One region of the Modestobacter lacusdianchii genome, then DNA from elsewhere that is predicted to be linked to it. Evidence: riboswitches for the same ligand, from Rfam matches in the RefSeq annotation. Region 1 holds a riboswitch; each other region holds the start of a gene.

The links. Region 1 has a riboswitch for cyclic di-AMP ahead of ACJTNH_RS11240 (peptidoglycan DD-metalloendopeptidase family protein). Riboswitches for the same ligand answer to the same signal wherever they lie in the genome.
Region 2: another riboswitch for cyclic di-AMP. It lies ahead of ACJTNH_RS18360 (transglycosylase family protein); the one in region 1 lies ahead of ACJTNH_RS11240 (peptidoglycan DD-metalloendopeptidase family protein).
Region 3: another riboswitch for cyclic di-AMP. It lies ahead of ACJTNH_RS11980 (M23 family metallopeptidase); the one in region 1 lies ahead of ACJTNH_RS11240 (peptidoglycan DD-metalloendopeptidase family protein).
Region 4: another riboswitch for cyclic di-AMP. It lies ahead of ACJTNH_RS14980 (C40 family peptidase); the one in region 1 lies ahead of ACJTNH_RS11240 (peptidoglycan DD-metalloendopeptidase family protein).

Annotation. Positions count from the first base shown of each region.
Region 1 is NZ_JBJJTJ010000012.1:107,708-111,910, forward strand. It holds gene ACJTNH_RS11235 (TVP38/TMEM64 family protein) at 1-374, shown strand, start outside; gene ACJTNH_RS11240 (peptidoglycan DD-metalloendopeptidase family protein) at 454-1,743, opposite strand; cyclic di-AMP (ydaO/yuaA leader) riboswitch at 1,755-1,909, opposite strand; gene ACJTNH_RS11245 (hypothetical protein) at 2,056-2,490, opposite strand; gene ACJTNH_RS11250 (LysM peptidoglycan-binding domain-containing protein) at 2,516-4,203, opposite strand, start outside.
Region 2 is NZ_JBJJTJ010000034.1:26,170-30,372, reverse strand. It holds gene treY (malto-oligosyltrehalose synthase) at 1-2,226, shown strand, start outside; cyclic di-AMP (ydaO/yuaA leader) riboswitch at 2,516-2,687, shown strand; gene ACJTNH_RS18360 (transglycosylase family protein) at 2,689-3,246, shown strand; gene ACJTNH_RS18355 (ABC transporter permease) at 3,298-4,203, opposite strand, start outside.
Region 3 is NZ_JBJJTJ010000014.1:21,421-25,623, forward strand. It holds gene ACJTNH_RS11970 (M56 family metallopeptidase) at 1-319, opposite strand, end outside; gene ACJTNH_RS11975 (BlaI/MecI/CopY family transcriptional regulator) at 316-702, opposite strand; gene ACJTNH_RS11980 (M23 family metallopeptidase) at 880-2,043, opposite strand; cyclic di-AMP (ydaO/yuaA leader) riboswitch at 2,113-2,253, opposite strand; gene ccsB (c-type cytochrome biogenesis protein CcsB) at 2,346-3,317, opposite strand; gene lnt (apolipoprotein N-acyltransferase) at 3,307-4,203, opposite strand, start outside.
Region 4 is NZ_JBJJTJ010000021.1:38,604-42,806, reverse strand. It holds gene ACJTNH_RS14990 (helix-turn-helix domain-containing protein) at 1-926, shown strand, start outside; gene ACJTNH_RS14985 (HesB/IscA family protein) at 1,126-1,410, shown strand; cyclic di-AMP (ydaO/yuaA leader) riboswitch at 1,799-1,902, shown strand; gene ACJTNH_RS14980 (C40 family peptidase) at 1,936-2,457, shown strand; gene ACJTNH_RS14975 (PKD domain-containing protein) at 2,538-3,170, opposite strand; gene ACJTNH_RS14970 (hypothetical protein) at 3,306-3,839, opposite strand; gene ACJTNH_RS14965 (ROK family protein) at 3,980-4,203, opposite strand, start outside.

The DNA.
Region 1 (4,203 bases):
GCCTCGTTCAAAGAGCCTTCCGGCAACGCCTCAACCGGGTCGACGAGGTGCTGAGCCGTCACGGCGTGCTGGCGGTGCTGACGGCTCGCATGCTGCCTGCGCCACCCTTCGCGGTGGTCAGTTATGCCGCCGGCGTCAGCGGGATCGCGCTGGTCCACTTCGCGGTCGGGACGGCTGTTGGCGTCATTCCTGGGTCCGTGCTGTACGTCAGCCTCGGAGCCGCGGCAGGCAGTGCCGACGGCTGGTGGGCTGGACTGCAGGACCGGCCGTGGCTGGCCAGCCTGGCGGGACTCGTCGCCGTGGCCCTCCTCGCGCTCTGGTGGCTGCGCCGTGGGCGGCACAGCCACCAGAGCCATGAGGAACCGGAGACCTGAGGTCGCGCAACGACGGTTCAGCGGCCGCGGCCGCCGAGATCTGGCCTCGACGAGGCGGAAGAGTGGCCGAACCCGGCTGTCAGCCGCAGCTGCCGCCCAGAGGGAGGCCGCGCTGGCTCAGCCACGGGATCGGGTTGGTGCGGTTCTGGTAGAGCCCACCTTGGTGCACTTCGAAGTGGAGGTGCGGACCCGTGGACTGTCCCGTGTTGCCCACCTCGGCGATCTGATCGCCCGCCGACACCTGCTGTCCGGCGGCCACCGAGTAGCTGTTGATGTGGCCGTACACGGTGATGGAGCCGTCAGCGTGCTGCAGGTAGACAGCCAGGCCGAAGCCGGACGCGGGCCCCGCCTGCAGGACCACACCACCCTCCGGCGCGTAGATCGGGGTGCCGATCGGAGCAGCGATGTCCACGCCGTAGTGCATGGTTCCCCAACGGGAGCCGTAGCACGAGGTCACCCGGCCGGTCGTCGGTATGCCGGTGCTCGTGCCGGCGGAGGTCCGCTCGCTTCCGCGGGAGGCCGCTTGTTCGCCCCGTTCGGCCGCTGCGACTGCGGGTTCGCCGGCGTCTGCCTGCTCGGCAGCTGCTGAGGTGGCCGTTTCGCGGGCGAGGGTGGCCACTCGCTCCCGGGCCTGCTGGAGTTGCTGCTCCAGCGCGGCCCTCTCGCCTACGGCGGCGTCGTAGGTCCGCTGGGCGGTGGCGAGTTCGTCCTTGGCGACCCGCTCGGCCTCCGCGGCGGCCTGAGCGGCCGCGTCGCGCGCATCCACGGCCGCCTTGGCGGCCTCGGTCGCTGCCTGCTGCTGGACCTCGACGACCTCGAACTCCTCGAGCTGCTCGGCCCGGGCATCCCCGAGGTACTCCAAGGTCGCGGCCCGGTCGAGCACTTCCTCGGGGCTTGCTGCACCGAAGAACGCCGAGGCAGCGCCATAGGCGTCAGCACCCATGTAGCTCTGCCGGCCCACAGCCGCGACGTCGGTGCGTGCCTGGTCGACCGCAGCCTGTGCGGCATGCAGCTCCGCAACCCGGGTATCGGCCAGCTGCCGGGCGACGGACAGTTCGGCCTGGGCGACCAGGCTCTGGTCGGCGACTGCCTCCGCTTCCACGGTGAGCCGCTGCAGGTTCTCCTCAGCTGCCGCCACGGACTCTTCGATGCCACGCAGCGCGGCATCGGCGGCGGCGAGCTCGGACTGGCTCGCTGTGGCAGCCGGTTCTGCGGGTGCGGCCTGGGCTGCGGGGCCCGCGAGGGCCAGCAGCAGTGCGGCGCTGGTGGCCAAGGCCGGTGCGAGCACCGCGGTGCGCCAGCGGGGGCGCTGCGGGTGAGCCGACTGCGGCTGTGCGAGGTGCCAGATGATGTCGTGCGATGTCGCCAACGCGACGGGCTCCGTTCTCCCTCACCGTCTACCGAGTTAGCTGACGGGTTCGGGCCGGAGACAGCCCTACTCGCGGCGGCACTGTGGCCAGGCGAGATTCACCCCAGGGGATCGATGGGTCCCCGGTCCGCCACCGCGAGCGGTGGTGGTTCGACGGGGTCCGGGCGAGGACCTCAGGACGAGGTCGTGGCTCACACGGACCGGATGGGACGGTACTACGACCTTGGATAGTTGTCACAGGTCGGTAACAGTGGCCAACTACTTCGGCCTGCCGCATCGCTGCTAGCTGCCATCTCTGTTCCAGGCCTGGGCTCAGGAGATGTCGAGCACCGGCAGCAGTTGGACTCTGGCATCGACCACAGCGGTGGCCTCGGCCAGCGCCTGGCGGGCTTCGTTGAGGCTGGTCGTCCTCGGGACCGACGGTTGCGGGGAACTCCGGCTCGTGACGGCGCGGGCAATCAGTGCTGACGTGGCCGGTGAGCACGTGCGGGCCGGTAGTCCTGCCGGTAGCTTGCGAACGGGAGAACCGACGCGCCAGCGGCGGGACGTGCGCGCCCCCGCGCGAGTCCCGACACCCGGCCGGTACGGTTGTTGCAGGCCGAATGCCGGGGTGTCGACGTCGCTGGTGCGGGCATGGATCGCGTCGACGATCTGCTGCTCGATCGCCGCCAGGACGTCGCCATCACTGGCCAGGACGTGCAGCCACCGGGTGCCGCTGGTCGCTGCTTCATCGACGCGGGTGGGCACTCATCTTGAGGCGCGGTCGAGAGCCTCAGGATGCCTTGTTGAGGTACTGCCGCCGGGCGCGGTTGATGGTCTCCGCCGTGCTCATGGGCAGGTCCATCTCATCCTCTCCCTCATGCACCTGCACGATGCGCGCTACGTACGTCTCGGCTTCGGCGCGGTTTCCCTGGTGGTAGCCGACTTCCATCGCGTCGAGCAGTACCTGTTCGTCGTCCGGTGCGACGAGCAGCGCGGTCGCCGAGCCAGTGCGCGCCGCAGCCAGGTCGCCGATGGCAAGCGCGACGGTGACGACCTGGTGGGCGACGTCGCAGATCGCGGCGCTGAGAGTGAAGTCGAGACCGTCCAACCACTCATAGCCTGTGGGACGTTGGGCGAACGGCGGCCCGGACACCAACTCCAAGGCGGCGAGCAAGTCGGGCAGACCGTCGTCGCCGCGTACCTCCGCGCGGGCACGCAGCTGACGGAACAGGTCAGCGTCGACGAGCACGTTGGTCAGTGTGTACCGGCCACGGTGACCAGAGCTGAGGTGCTTGTGCCCGGTGGCGGGGTCGACGCCGAGCCACCCACGCGCGCCGGCGGTGACCCGGTGCACGTACGCGCGGGCGCTGACCGGGTCTGTCTTGCCGCCGCGGGCCGGTTGCAAGGCAGTGGCGGCCTCGTCGGCGGTGGCGCCGTGCGGGCGGGTGGCGAGGTAGGCGACCGTCTCCTCGTAGCGGCGGCGCAGCCCGGACTTGGCCACAGCCGTCTCGTTGCCGTGGGCTCGCAGGGTGACCGGTCCGAGCAACGTCAGCCGCGGCCGGGTGCAGTCGGGTGACCACCAGTCAGCCAGATCGTGATCGAGCTGGGTGAGGTCGTTCTGGATGCGCCGGCGAAGTGCGGCAGGGACAGTCCGCGCCGTCGCCTGCGCAACGTCGCTGGTCGCCAACGGACCGGAGTGACTGGCAGTTGCCTCGAAGGGTGCTGCGGCAGCGGGCTGTTGGTGTGGCGCCGGCAACCGATCGAGGGCCGGTGGCGGGCTGGTTGCCGGAGGGGTCACGCTGTCGCGCAGTGCGCCGGCGGCGTCGGTGTGCACCTGCCATGGGCGGTCGCCGTCGGCGGCAGGGATGGGTTCGTCGCCGGAGTCGCGTTCGAAGGCCAGCAGCGCGGCGATGTCGCGCGCTTGCTGAACTGTCAGCTGCGGCGCCGGCAGGCGAAGATCCAGAGCGGGCACGAGAAGCAGTCCGTCCTCGGTGAGCGTGAGCAGCCACTCGCTTCTCCGCTGCACCGGCTCGGCGCCGAGCACCAGGGCCAGTGCTGTGCGCTGCTGTCGCGACTGCAGGGCAGCGGCGGCTTCGGCCAGTTCGCCGTCATCGCCGATGTCGTGCGGAGCGAGAACGACCTGGGGCATCCAGCCGTCGCCGGTTCCGGCCCGGAGCCGACCGTCCAGCACGTCCACGGTGCCGCTCTCACCGGATTCGTCCAGGCCGATGTGAGAACCGGACTCGACGGGGTGGACCCGGTGCGGCGCCAGGTCGACCAGTTCCCGACCGAAGCCGACAGTGGTGACGGTGAGCAGGTCTGACCAGCTGTTGACGGCCAGTTCGGCTGCCAGGTGCCGGGCGAAGTCATCCCGGCGGTCGACCGTCCCTGCCACGTGGACAGCGCCCATCCGCTCCAGGTCCAGCAGCCAGCGACCTCGGCTGTCGGAGCCGATGGTGACCAGCGCTGGATACGGCG
Region 2 (4,203 bases), on a different contig from region 1:
GTGGCCGGGTACCTGGCCGACCTCGGCGTCACCCACGCCTACTCCTCGCCGCTGCTGCGCTCGGCGGCGGGGAGCACGCACGGGTACGACACCGTCGACCACGCCCACATCGACGAGCCGCGCGGGGGCCGGGCCGGGTTCGACCGGCTGGTCGCCGCGCTGCACGAGCACGGCCTGGGCCTGGTGCTGGACCTGGTGCCCAACCACATGGGCGTCAGCGACCCGGCCGAGTCGACCTGGTGGTGGGACCTGCTGCAGCACGGGCGGGAGTCCGCGCACGCCGACGCCTTCGACGTCGACTGGGACTTCGGTGGCGGCAAGGTGCGCATCCCGGTGCTGGGCAGCGCGGACGACGTGTCGGAGCTGGAGGTGGTCGACGGCGAGCTCCGGTACTACGACAACCGGTTCCCGATCGCCCCGGGCACCGAGGGCGGGCCGCCGCAGGAGGTGCACGCCCGGCAGCACTACGAGCTGGTCGACTGGCGGCGCGCCGACGACCAGCTCAACTACCGCCGGTTCTTCGCGATCAACACCCTCGCCGGGCTGCGGGTGGAGGACCCGGAGGTCTTCCGGGCCACCCACGCGCTGATCGTGGAGCTGGTCGAGAACGGCTCGGTCGACGCGCTGCGGATCGACCACCCGGACGGCCTCGCCGACCCCAAGGGCTACCTCGACGCCCTGGCCGAGGCCACCGGCGACCGGTGGACCGTGGTGGAGAAGATCCTCGAGCCCGGCGAGGAGCTGCCCGGGTCGTGGAAGACGGCCGGGACGACGGGGTACGACGCGCTCTCCGAGGTCGACGAGGTGCTGGTCGACCCGGCCGGCGAGGCGGCGATCACCGCCCTGGACACCGAGCTGGCCGGTGGGCAGGTCGACTACGCGCAGCTGGTGCACGACTGCAAGCGCGAGGTCACCGACGGCATGCTCGGCTCGGAGGTGGCCCGGCTGCAGCGCATCGTCGGCGAGCTGCCGGGCGTGCCGGCCGAGCAGGTGCGCGAGGGGCTGGCCGAGCTGCTGGCGAGCTTCCCCGTCTACCGCAGCTACCTGCCTGACGGCCGCGAGCACCTGGACGAGACGGTCGCGGCGGTCAAGCAGCGCCGCGCCGACCTGGCCGACGCCGTCGACGCGCTGCACCCGCTGCTCGGCTCGGCCGGCACCGAGCTGGCCACCCGCTTCGAGCAGACCTCCGGCCCGGTGATGGCCAAGGGCGTGGAGGACAGCGCCTACTACCGGTGGGCCCGGTTCGTCGCGCTCAACGAGGTGGGTGGCGACCCGGCGCGGTTCGGCACCACGGTCGCCGAGTTCCACGAGGCGCAGCAGCAGCGGGCCGAGCGCCGTCCGGCGTCGATGACGACGCTGTCGACGCACGACACCAAGCGCAGCGAGGACGTCCGGGCGCGGCTGGCGGTGCTCGCCGAGGTGCCCAGCGAGTGGGCCGGCCTGGTGCGCGGCTGGCTCGGCCGGCACCCGCTCGCCGACCGGCAGCTGGCCCACCTCGTGTGGCAGAACCTGGTCGGCGCCTGGCCGCTGTCCCGGGAGCGGGCGCACGCCTACGTGGAGAAGGCCGCCCGGGAGGCCGGCACCTCGACCACCTGGACCAACCCGGTGCAGGAGTTCGAGGACCAGCTGCACGCGCTGGTCGACGCGGCCTTCGACGACGCGACCACGCACGCCGAGATCGAGGCGTTCGTGCAGCGGGTCGCGCCCTTCGGGTACAGCAACTCGCTGAGCCAGAAGCTGCTGCAGCTGACCATCGCCGGTGTCCCGGACGTCTACCAGGGCACCGAGCTGTGGGACTTCTCGCTGGTCGACCCGGACAACCGCCGTCCGGTCGACTACGACCTGCGGCGCGAGCTGCTCAGCCGGCTCGACGAGGGCTGGGTCCCGCCGGTCGACGAGACGGGTGCGGCCAAGCTGCTGGTGGTCTCCCGCACGCTGCGGCACCGCCGCGACTCCCCCGAGGCGTACGCCGGCTACATGCCGGTCGAGGCGACCGGGCCGGCCGCCGACTCGGTGATCGCCTTCGACCGCGGCGGGGTGGTGACGGTGGCGACCCGCCGGCCGGTGCACCTGGCCGAGACCGGCTGGGGCGACACGACCGTCGGCTCGCGCACCGGTGCCTGGCGGGACCTGCTCACCGGCAACCGGGTCGTCTCCGACCGGGCCGGGGTCCGGCTGGCCGACCTGCTCACCCAGCTGCCGGTCGCGCTGCTCGTGCGGGACTGAGGAAGGACCCCCTTCCTCCCCACCCGTCGCAAGCTCAGGGCGGGCCGGGGAGGGGGCCGAGCGGCGGTCGGGCTCTTGGGTCCGGCCGCCGTTCGGCGTCCGGGGGCGGTGACGCTGAGTGGGTGGCGGCCCACGGGGAGCCGCCGAGCGTCCGGCCTGTCGCGACCGCTCCTGGGCGGACGCCCGACCGGCACCGGAGAGGACGAGCGGAACCGGACGGTCTCGCACACCATGGGTCGCGTGCCCGGGCCGGAATGGCCGGGTACGAGGCACCGGACCGCCCAACCCCGTCCGCCGGTCGCCTGACCCCGAGCATTCCAGGACGGGGGCGGGGGAACCACTCTCCACCGACGCGTCCGCGCGTCTCGGGGTGAAGCCGTGCCGTGCGCGCTGCACGACCGGCCGGGCATCGATCAGCCCGAACCCGACAGCTCACCTCGCAGGCGGTGATCGGAGGATCACTTGTCCCACACGAACACGTCCCGGACCCGTCGCCTGACCCGGGGCGGCGCCGTCCTGGCCGGCGCGACCGCGATCGGGATCGGCGTCCTCGCCGCGCCCGCCTCGGCCGCCGGGGAGCACGACTGGAGCGGCGTCGCCGACTGCGAGTCCAGCGGCAACTGGCAGATCAACACCGGCAACGGCTACTACGGCGGGCTGCAGTTCTACCAGCCCACCTGGGAGGGTTACGGCGGCCTCGAGTTCGCGCCGCGCGCCGACCTGGCCACCCCGGCCCAGCAGATCGCCGTCGCCGAGCGGGTGCTCGTCGGCCAGGGCATCGGCGCCTGGCCGGTGTGCGGGCAGTACCTGACCGGCGGCACCACGGCGGTCGCCGATCCGGCACCGGCCCCCGCACCGGCCCCGTCCGGGGGCAGCTACACGGTGCAGCCGGGTGACACCCTCGGCAGCATCGCCAGCGCGCAGGGCGTCGCCGGCGGCTGGCGGGCGCTCTACGCGGCCAACCAGGGCACCATCAGCGACCCGCACCTGATCTACGTCGGGCAGCAGCTGGCGCTCTGAGGCACGCCCCGCCCTCCCCACCGTGCGCGGTGGGGAGGGCGCGGGCCCGCGTCAGAACCTGATCGCGTCGATCACCTTGACCCGGACGGCGATCAGCGCGGGCACCAGCCCGGCCAGCGCCCCCACGGCCGTGGCGGCGAGCAGCCCCTCGACCGCGGCGGAGACCGGGAAGCCGGGGGCGTCGGCCAGCGGGACGCCACCGGCCAACCACCGCTCCAGCGGCAGGTTGCGCACGATCGCCACGGACACGGCCACCGCGGCCAGCCCGGCCAGGGCCGTGGCCACCACGCTCTCCAGCACGACCGCGGAGAAGACCCGCGCGGAGGTCGCCCCGAAGCTGCGCCGCACGCCGATCTCCCGGATCCGTTGCCGCACGGTGACCAGACCGATGTTCAGCACGCCCAGCCCACCCAGGAACAGCACCACCAGGCCGGCGGCGCGCACCGCGAGCCGGAGCTTCGCGATCGTGTCCTCCAGGTTCTCCGGGTCCTGCCGGTTGGCCTGCACCTCGGCGCCGGGCAGCAACCGGGCCAGGTCGGTCCGCACCGCGGCCACCACCGCGTCGGCCTGGTCGGAGGGCACCCACAGCTCCAGGGTGGGCGGTGACCAGAAGCCGACCCCGCCGGCCGACGCGGTGGCGTCCCCGGCGGAGGAGTCGATCCGGTAGGCGGCCGGGTAGCCCTCGTTCCAGGCGGCCACCCCGACGATCGTGGCGAGCACCGGCTGCGGGCCGCCGATGACCACGGTCGGGTGACCGCTCAGGTCGGTCACCCCGAGCAGCCCCAGGAAGTCCCGGTTGACCACCAGCGCCGGCGACAGGCTCTGCCGGTCACCCGCGCGCAACCAGCGGCCCTCCACCGGCTGGATGCGGTGCAGCGGCCCGTACGACGGCGACACCCGCCGGGTCTCGACCGCCTCCGTGCCCCCGGGGAAGCGGTAGAGCCCGTTCTCGTAGGC
Region 3 (4,203 bases), on a different contig from region 1:
ACAGCACCCACAGGGGCATGAGCCCGGCCAACAGGATCCCGACCAAGGCGCCGGATGGGAACTCAGCCGACCCGTAGGCGTTGGCGACGCTCTCCGCGCACGCATGGAAGACCCGCCCCAGTCCACCCGCCAGGGTGGTGATGGGGATCAGCAGGGTCACTCCAGCGAGCACGAACGTGGCGACAGCCGTGAAGGTCAGTGCCTGCCAGGCGAGGATCGCCAGCCGAGGGGCCTGAGCAGTCCATCCTGCATCCACCAGTCGTGGGCCGAGGACTAGGACGGCGACACCGATCGCGGCGAGTGCCAGGCTGGCGCTCACGCTCGGTCTCCTGGCGGGGTCTGCGACTCGGAACGAGCGGCTTCCACGGCGGTGCGCAACTGCGCGACCGCGTCCGGCTGCAGCTCGGCGACGAAGTGCATGAGCACCTCCTGCTGGTCCCCCGATTCGGCGAGGACGTCCTGCAGCAAGGCCGCGGCATGTTCGGCGCGACTACGAACCGGTCGGTACAACCACGCCCGTCCCGACATCTCCCGGGTGAGCTGGCCCTTCTTGTGGAGGTTGTCCATCACCGTCATGACGGTCGTGTAAGCGAGGTTCCGGGAGGAGTTGAGGGCCCCCAGGACGTCGCGCACCGTCGCCGGTTCACCGCGACGCCACAGCTCCGCCATGATCGCCGCTTCCAACTCACCGAACGGGCGCACGCCCCCACCTCTCTTTGCCGTCTCGACGACGCACCGCTGCCGGCCGGACGGTCAGGCGCTCGCCTTCTCGCCCCACCCGGTCCTGTTCCACGGTCAGCCTAGGCAGTCGAGGCTCCTGCGCCCCGAGGATCCGCGCAGGATCCCACCAACGTGCGAGCGCCGGCACTGCTGACCTGGTCAGCCGGAGCACGCTCCGCCCAGGGAGATGCCGCGTGCAGCGAGCCAGGGAGCCGGGTCGTTGCGGTTGGCGTACAGCCCGCCTGTGTGTGCCTCCACGTGCACGTGCGGCCCGGTGGACTGACCACGGTTGCCGACCTCGGCGATCTGCTCGCCGGCGGAGACAGTCTGCCCGGCCGAGACGAACGCCTGGTTGATGTGACCGTAGAGGGTGATCGTCCCGTCCGAGTGCTGGATGTACACCGCCAGGCCGAACCCGTTGGCCGGGCCGGCGTGCAACACGACACCCGAGTCAGGGGCGTAGATAGGCGTGCCGATGGGTGCGGCGATGTCCACGCCGTTGTGGCTCGTGCCCCATCGACTCCCGAAGCAAGAGGTGACCCGTCCCTCGGCCAGCGACCCGGTGCCGGCCGTCGCGGCCGCGCTCGCGACCTCCTGGCGGTCGTCGACGGTGGCTTCAGGGTCATCGTCTCCCTGGAGCGTCAGGAGCTGGACCTGCGCCGTCCGCAGCTGCTCCTCCAGTTCCGCCTTCTGACCTGCCGCGGCGTCATAGCTCACCTGCGCTTGACCGAGCTGGGCCTGAGCAGCGGCTTCGGCCTGCTCGGCCGCCTGGGCAGCGGTGTCGCGGGCGGCGACCGCGTCACGGGCGGCCTGGTCGGCGCGCGCGACCTGGCTCTCGGCATCCTGCAGCGCTCGTAGCCGCTCTGCCCGGTCGTCGCCGATCAGTTCCAGCATGGCTGCACGCTGGAGGAGGTCCTCTGGCCCTCGGGCCTCCAGGAGCGTCACTGCATCACTGAGGGAGTCGGCCCCCATGTAGGTCTCACGCCCGAGGTCGGCCACGTCGTCCTTCGCTGTGGTCGTGGCGACCTGAGCGGCGGCCAGCTCTGCGGCGGTGGTCGCTGCCGCAGCCTGGGCGGTCGTCAGCTCCTGCGCTGCCAGGCGTGACGCCTCACCGGCGGCTTCAGCGAGGACCGTCAGTCGCTGCAGTTCTGTCTCAGCGGCTGCGAGGAGCTGCTCGACTCGGTCGATCTCGGCGCTGGCCGTGTCGAACGTCGACTGAGCAGAGTTCTGTTGGGCGTTGGGGTCGCCGGGTGCTGCGAGCGCAGTCGGCGAGGTGAGCGCCAACTGCGCGGTGACAGCCGCGGCGACGCTCAGCGGCGCCAAGCGTGACAGGGGTCGGGGCTTGGACGGGCGTGGGTTCCGGTGACGCAGGGTCGCCAAGGCGACGGTTCTCCGTTCTTCCTGACTGCCTACCGGGTTAGCTGACGGGTTCGGACGGGAAGCTGCCCTACCTGCGCACGCAGGATTCACCCCAAGAGACGTGGGTCCCCGGTCCACCTCGGCGAGGCCGTGGTGGTTCGGCGTGTCCACCCGAGGTCCTCGGTGCGAGGAGCAGGGCCCGGGTGGACCGGATCGAGACGCTACTACGAAGGAGCTTAGTTGTCACGGTCTCGTAACGAAGCGCCTCACGAGACACCACCGTAGGAGTGGAGACCGGTGGACACGAGGTTCACGAAGAGCAGGTTGAACACCAGGGTGGCCAGCGCCACCAGGTTGGTCCAGGCGGCCGGCCTGCCGCGCCACCCCGAGGTGTTGCGGGCGTGCAGATAGGCGGCGTACAGCGCCCAGGAGATGAAGGCCCACGTCTCCTTGGGATCCCAGCCCCAGAAGCGGCCCCAGGCGCTCTCCGCCCAGATGGCGCCGGCGATCACGGCGAAGGTCCAGACCGGGAAGCCGAAGATCGCTGTCCGATGCGCCACCCGGTCGAGCGTTTCCGCGCTGGGCAGCCTGCCACCCCGGCCTTGCTCGCCACCGCCGGCCGCTGACGCCGACCGTTCGGACCGGGCGGCGACCAGGTAGAGCGCGCTGGCCACACCGCTGACGATGAAGACGCCGAACGAGAGGATGGCGGCTGACACGTGCACCACGAGCCAGTCTGACCTGAGCGCGGCGACCAGCGGTCCGGACTCCGCGTACAGGTGCAAGCCGGTGAGGACCAGTCCGATGACCGTCGGCCCCAGGACGAACACGCCGATCCGCCGCAGGCCCGGCACCCGGATGACCAGGAACAGGTAGGCGAGCACCCCGACCAGAACTGCCGCCGTGGCGAACTCGTACATGTTGCCCCACGGCACACGCCCCGCAGCCGCACTGCGCGTGACGAGCACGCCGGCCTGTGCGAGCGCTCCGACCGCGGTCAGGACGACACCCAGCTGGCCCCACCGCGCAGCCTGGGGTCGCCCGGCTGCGCCACTGGCCGCCGGGAGAGCAGTGGCGCTCGACGCACCGGTGTTCACCGTGGCCAACTGAGGTCGACTTCGCGTCGACGGCCGGCCGAACGCGAGTTCGGCGCAGAAGCCGATGGCGGCGAGGGCATAGATGGCGATCGCCACCCCGAAGAGCGTGTCGGAGAGGTCGGCCAGGGCGTCAGAGGTCACGAGGACCCTCCTCATCGATGGAGTGCTCAGGTGTGGTGCGCGCCCGCCGAGGCCGACGGTCGGTGGCGAGGGCGGCCAGGACGGCAGCACCGGACAGCCCCGCGAGCGCAGCTTCGGGAACGACACCCATTCGGGTCGCCGTGGTCGTCTGGGTCCGCTGCGCCAGTGAGCCGACGAAGACATAGGGCGTGAAGAGCTCGGATCGGTCGACGACCGTCCCGTCGGGTGCAACGACTGCGGAGATGCCACTGGTCGCTGCGACCAGGACGGTGCGCCCGTGCTCGATGGCGCGCAGGCGGCTCATGGCCAGCTGCTGTTCGCTCTCCGCGGTGTACCCGAACGTGGCGTTGTTGGTCTGCACGACCAAGAGGGAGGCGCCGCCGTCCACGACGTCGGAGACGAGCCCGTCGTAGGCGACCTCGAAGCAGATGACGTCCCCGAGGCGCACTCCGCCCACGTCCAGGACCCCCGGCTCGGTACCGGGCAGGAAGTCGCGTCGCAGCAGATCGACCTGCTCGCTGAACAACCGGAAGAACGACCGGGCGGGCATGTACTCACCGAAGGGCACCGGATGTCGTTTGGCGTAACGCTCGCCAGGCCCGGTGACCGGGTCCCAGACGATGCCCGCATTGGTCAGGTACCGACCAGGCCCGTCCAGGACGGCACCGATCAGGATGGGCGCGTCGATCGCGCGGACCGCCCGGTCGATGGCCGCCGCTGCATCCGGGTTCTGGTACGGGTCGATGTCCGAGGAGTTCTCGGGCCAGATCACGACGTCGGGTCGCGGGGTGCCGCCACCGTCGACCCGCTCCGCCAGTTCGAGGGTCTGCTGGACGTGGTTGTCGAGGACCGCTCTGCGCTGGGCGTTGAAGTCGAGGCCGGATCG
Region 4 (4,203 bases), on a different contig from region 1:
TCGCGTGCACCGACCGCGTCGAGGCCTTCCGCGTCGCCATGCAGGAGGCCTCGGTGCCCTGCCGCGTGCAGCAGCGGACGTCCCCTGAGCGGATGTACGCGCGGATGCACCTGTTCCCCCTCGGCCGGGCGGCGGTCTTCACCACCGATGCCTCGGCGTTCCGCCTGACCCGCACACCGCGCCACGTGCGCCGGGAGAGCCCGGCGGTCGTCGCGCTGGCCTTCCAGGCCCAGGGCTGCGGCGAGTTCAGCCAGCTCGGGCACGAGCAGCTGGTCCGGGGCAGCGACCTGATGCTGGTCGACCTCACCGCGCCGTACTCGTTCGGCTGCTCGGTGGGCGGCGGCTCGCGGTCGTTCCAGGTCCGGTACGAGCAGCTCGCCCTGCCGGTGGACGTCGTCCGGCGCGCGTCACCACGGTTGCGGGCCAGCCGGCTGCACGGCCTGGTCCGCGCCCACCTGGAACAGGTCTGCGCCCGCGTCGGAGACCTGTCGGGCGACCCCGGCGCCGCCGCCCTCGGGACGGCGACGGTCGAGCTGCTGCGGGCGCTGATCGTGTCGGCCGCCGGCGATGCCCGGCTCAGCGGTGCGGTGGGCGAGGAGACGCTGCTGACCCGGGTGCGGGCGCACATCGGCCAGCACCTGACCGACCCGCAGCTGACGCCGGAGTCGATCGCCGGCGCGCACGCGGTGTCGGTGCGCCACCTCTACCGGGTGTTCAGCGACGCCGGCCTGAGCCTGGAGCAGGAGGTGATCGGGCAGCGCCTGGAGCTGGCCCGCGCCCAGCTGGCGTCGCCCGCCGGCCGTCGCCGGTCGATCGCCGCGGTCGCGCGCGCCACGGGCTTCGTCGACCCCAGCCACTTCGGCCGGCGGTTCAAGCGGGCCTACGGCGTCACCCCACGGGAGTGGCAGCAGCACCTCCGGCGCTGAACCGGGCCGGCACGGGCGACGAGCACCGGGCCGCCGCGAGTGCTGCGACCTCGTGACGATCTCCGCCCACGCTTGACCCACTCGCGCCGCCTTCGGGAGGTTGGAGGGGCGAGGTACCACCCCTGACCGGCCGCCGCGCGGCCCGACGACGCGCTGCGCGCGGCCGGTCGGGGCACCCCGACACGAGAGGAACCTCCCCATGCTCACGTTGACCCCGCAGGCGGCCACCGCGATCCGCGGCATCCTCGACCAGACCGAGCTGCCCGACCAGGGCGGGTTGCGCATCGCCGACGACCCGAGCGGCGAGTCCCTGGCGCTGGGCCTGGCCGCGGTGCCGGCCGAGGACGACCAGGTCGTCGACCAGGACGGCGTCCGGGTGTTCCTGGACCCGAAGGCCGCGACGCTGCTCGGCGACAAGACCCTCGACGCCGTCCCGGACCCGTCCGGCAAGGTGCAGTTCGGGATCACCGACTCCCCCGGCTGACCACCCGCACGACTCCCACGACCGCCCCGTACCGGCCCTGCCGGTGCGGGGCGGTCGTCGTCCCGGGCGAGCATCCAGCGGTCATCACCCGCTCACGCACCGTTCAGGCACGCGCGTCGCGCGGCAGATCGCCAGGCCGCTGACCCCCGGGACGACACGCCGGAGGGCCCGCGAGCGCCGATCACGGCACCGCAGGTCGGCTCCGGCGAGTCGTGTCGCGGGCGGCAACGGGCGGTCTCGTTTCGGGCCTCGCAGGGCCCGATCCGGCCCCCAGCGGGCGACCGGGAGCCCGCTTACGGTCGTCCCGCCCGACGGGTTCGAGCCGTCACCGCTCCTGGTGACAGCCCGGCGGGCACCGCCGAACCGGGCGGCCGCCACGACACGGCGGCCGTGAGCCCGGGCCGGGGACCCATCGCAGTTCTGGGGTGAAGCGCGGGCCAGCACGGTCGCGCCGGGCGAGTTCCCCGCCCGAACCCGTCAGCTAACTCGGTAGGCGGTCGAGGAGAACCAGGAGAAACGTCGTCCATGACGACCATGCACAGCTCGTCCCGCCGTTCCCCCCGAGCCGGACGGCGGGCGTTGATCGCCCTGTTCGCCGGCGCCGGAGTCGTGCTCACCCCGCTGACCGCGCAGGCCTCGGCCGGCGGCAGCGCGCCGCCGGTGGCCGCTCCGGTGGCCCCCGTCGTGGCCCCGAACGTCGCGGCCCAGGTGGCCGTCGACACCGCGCTCGCCCAGCAGGGCAAGCCGTACGTGTGGGCCGGCGCCGGCCCGAACTCCTACGACTGCTCGGGCCTGACCCAGTACGCCTTCGCGGCGGCCGGCGTCTCGCTGCCGCACTCGTCGCGGATGCAGTCGACGATGGGCACGCCCGTCGACCGCGCCGCCCTGCAGCCCGGTGACCTGGTGTTCTTCTACCACCCGGTCGGTCACGTGGGCATCTACATCGGCAACGGCCAGATGGTGCACGCACCGACCAGCGGCGACGTCGTCAAGATCGCGAACGTCGACCAGATGTGGGGCTACCACTCCGCCCGCCGGCTGGTCTGACACCCGGAGGGCGGAGATGGCCATCTCCGCCCTCGTAGGACCGCTGGTGTCCCGGTTGCGGCCGGGGCACCAGCGGGGCCTCACCAGCGGTAGGTGCAGCTTCCGCTGGCGGTCTGGCCGGTCGCGTCGGTGACGACGGCGGTGACCTCGAAGCTGCCCTCGGCCGCGTACGTGTGCGAGAAGACGGCGGACAGGTGCTGGTCGTCGTGGGTGTAGACGTCGCCGTCGCCGTAGTCGATGGTCACCGAGTACGGCGCGGTGGCGGTGACGTCGTGGCCGAACAGCGGCGAGGCACCGAACCCGCCGGGGCAGGTGATCGCCAGCGTCGGCGCGGCCGCCACCGGAGCGGCCTGCTGCGCCTGCGGGGTGGCCGGGGCGGCGTCCAGCGCGGTGTCGGCCACCGCACCCGGGCTGCCGGCCGAGAGGACGACGGCGGCGCCCAGGGTCACCGCACCGACACCCAGCACGACCGCGCCGGCCGGCCGGCCGACGACCTGCAGGCGGGGGGCCTGGCCGCGCACCAGCGCGACCGCGCCGACGGCGGCGAGGACCACGCCGAGCACGCCGACCGCTGTGGGCAGCCCGCCGGCGACCGCGACCAGGACGACCAGCAGCGACAGGAGCGTGCCCGCGCAGACCAGCGTGCGGTCGTGCGCCGGCGCACCGGTGGGCGCCGTGCCGGTGGGTGCCGTGCCGGTGGGTGTCTGGGCCACGCCGCTCCTCTGCTCGAGCGCCCGGTGGCGCTGCTCAGGGGAGACTGCCGACCAGTGGACCGGCGGCGGGTCAGGCCGGCGGTGTCGCGCGACGCCTGCGTCGGACGGGTGCACGAGTGACTCGCGGGACGACGGTCAGGCGGCCAGCGCGACGGGGGCGGACGCTCCCCAGCCGGGCGGGAAGGCGCGGGCGCGGGCACCACCGCGGGCGACGAGGAACGGGCGGGCCAGCCGCTCCTTCTCGATCTGGTCCCAGGCGGCCAGCAGCTCGGAGACCCAGCGGGCCAGGGTGAGCGCGCCACTGGCGAGCGGGTCGCCGGCGGTGACCCGGGTCGGGCGCAGGGCCATCCGCGGCCAGCGCGGGGCGACCAGGCTGCGGCGGGACGACGGCAGGGCGGCCAGGTGCGCGGCGAAGGCGGCGTCCAGCGCGCTGGTCTCGGCGACGATCGCCATCGCGAGGGCACCGACGTCGGCACCGCGGCCGAACCGCGCAGCAGCCTCCTCGGTGGTGACCAGCACCCGGCCGGTCAGCAGCGGAGAGATCCGCGGGTCGTCGGCGGGGAGCACCCAGGCGCCGGCCATCGTCGACTCCAGGCCGTCACCGACGCTGACGTGCCAGCCCACGACCCGGTCCTCGACCGGCTGGTCGATCACGACGATCCCGCGCATGTCGCACTCCTCGTTCCCCGATGACCACGTTCCCCGGTGATCACTCGGGTGCAGACTGGAGCACAGCGAGTCGCGAAACGCGCACGGCGCGTGCCCGTTGCCGAGTCGTCACACCACCCGGCACAGCAGTCACACCCGGCTCAGCGAGCCCCCGCCCGGGCGGCCAGCTGTTCCGGGGAGAACGCCAGGTCGAGGGCCTCCCGGCCGGCGCCGAGCAGGGCGGCCTGCTGACCGACCCGGCTCACCACGATCTCCAGGCCATCGGTGATCATCGGCGGGCACTGCGCGTAGATCGCCGAGCGGACGCCGGCGACGAAGGCCTCGGCGCTGCTCAGGTGCCCGCCGATGACCAGCCGCTGCGGGT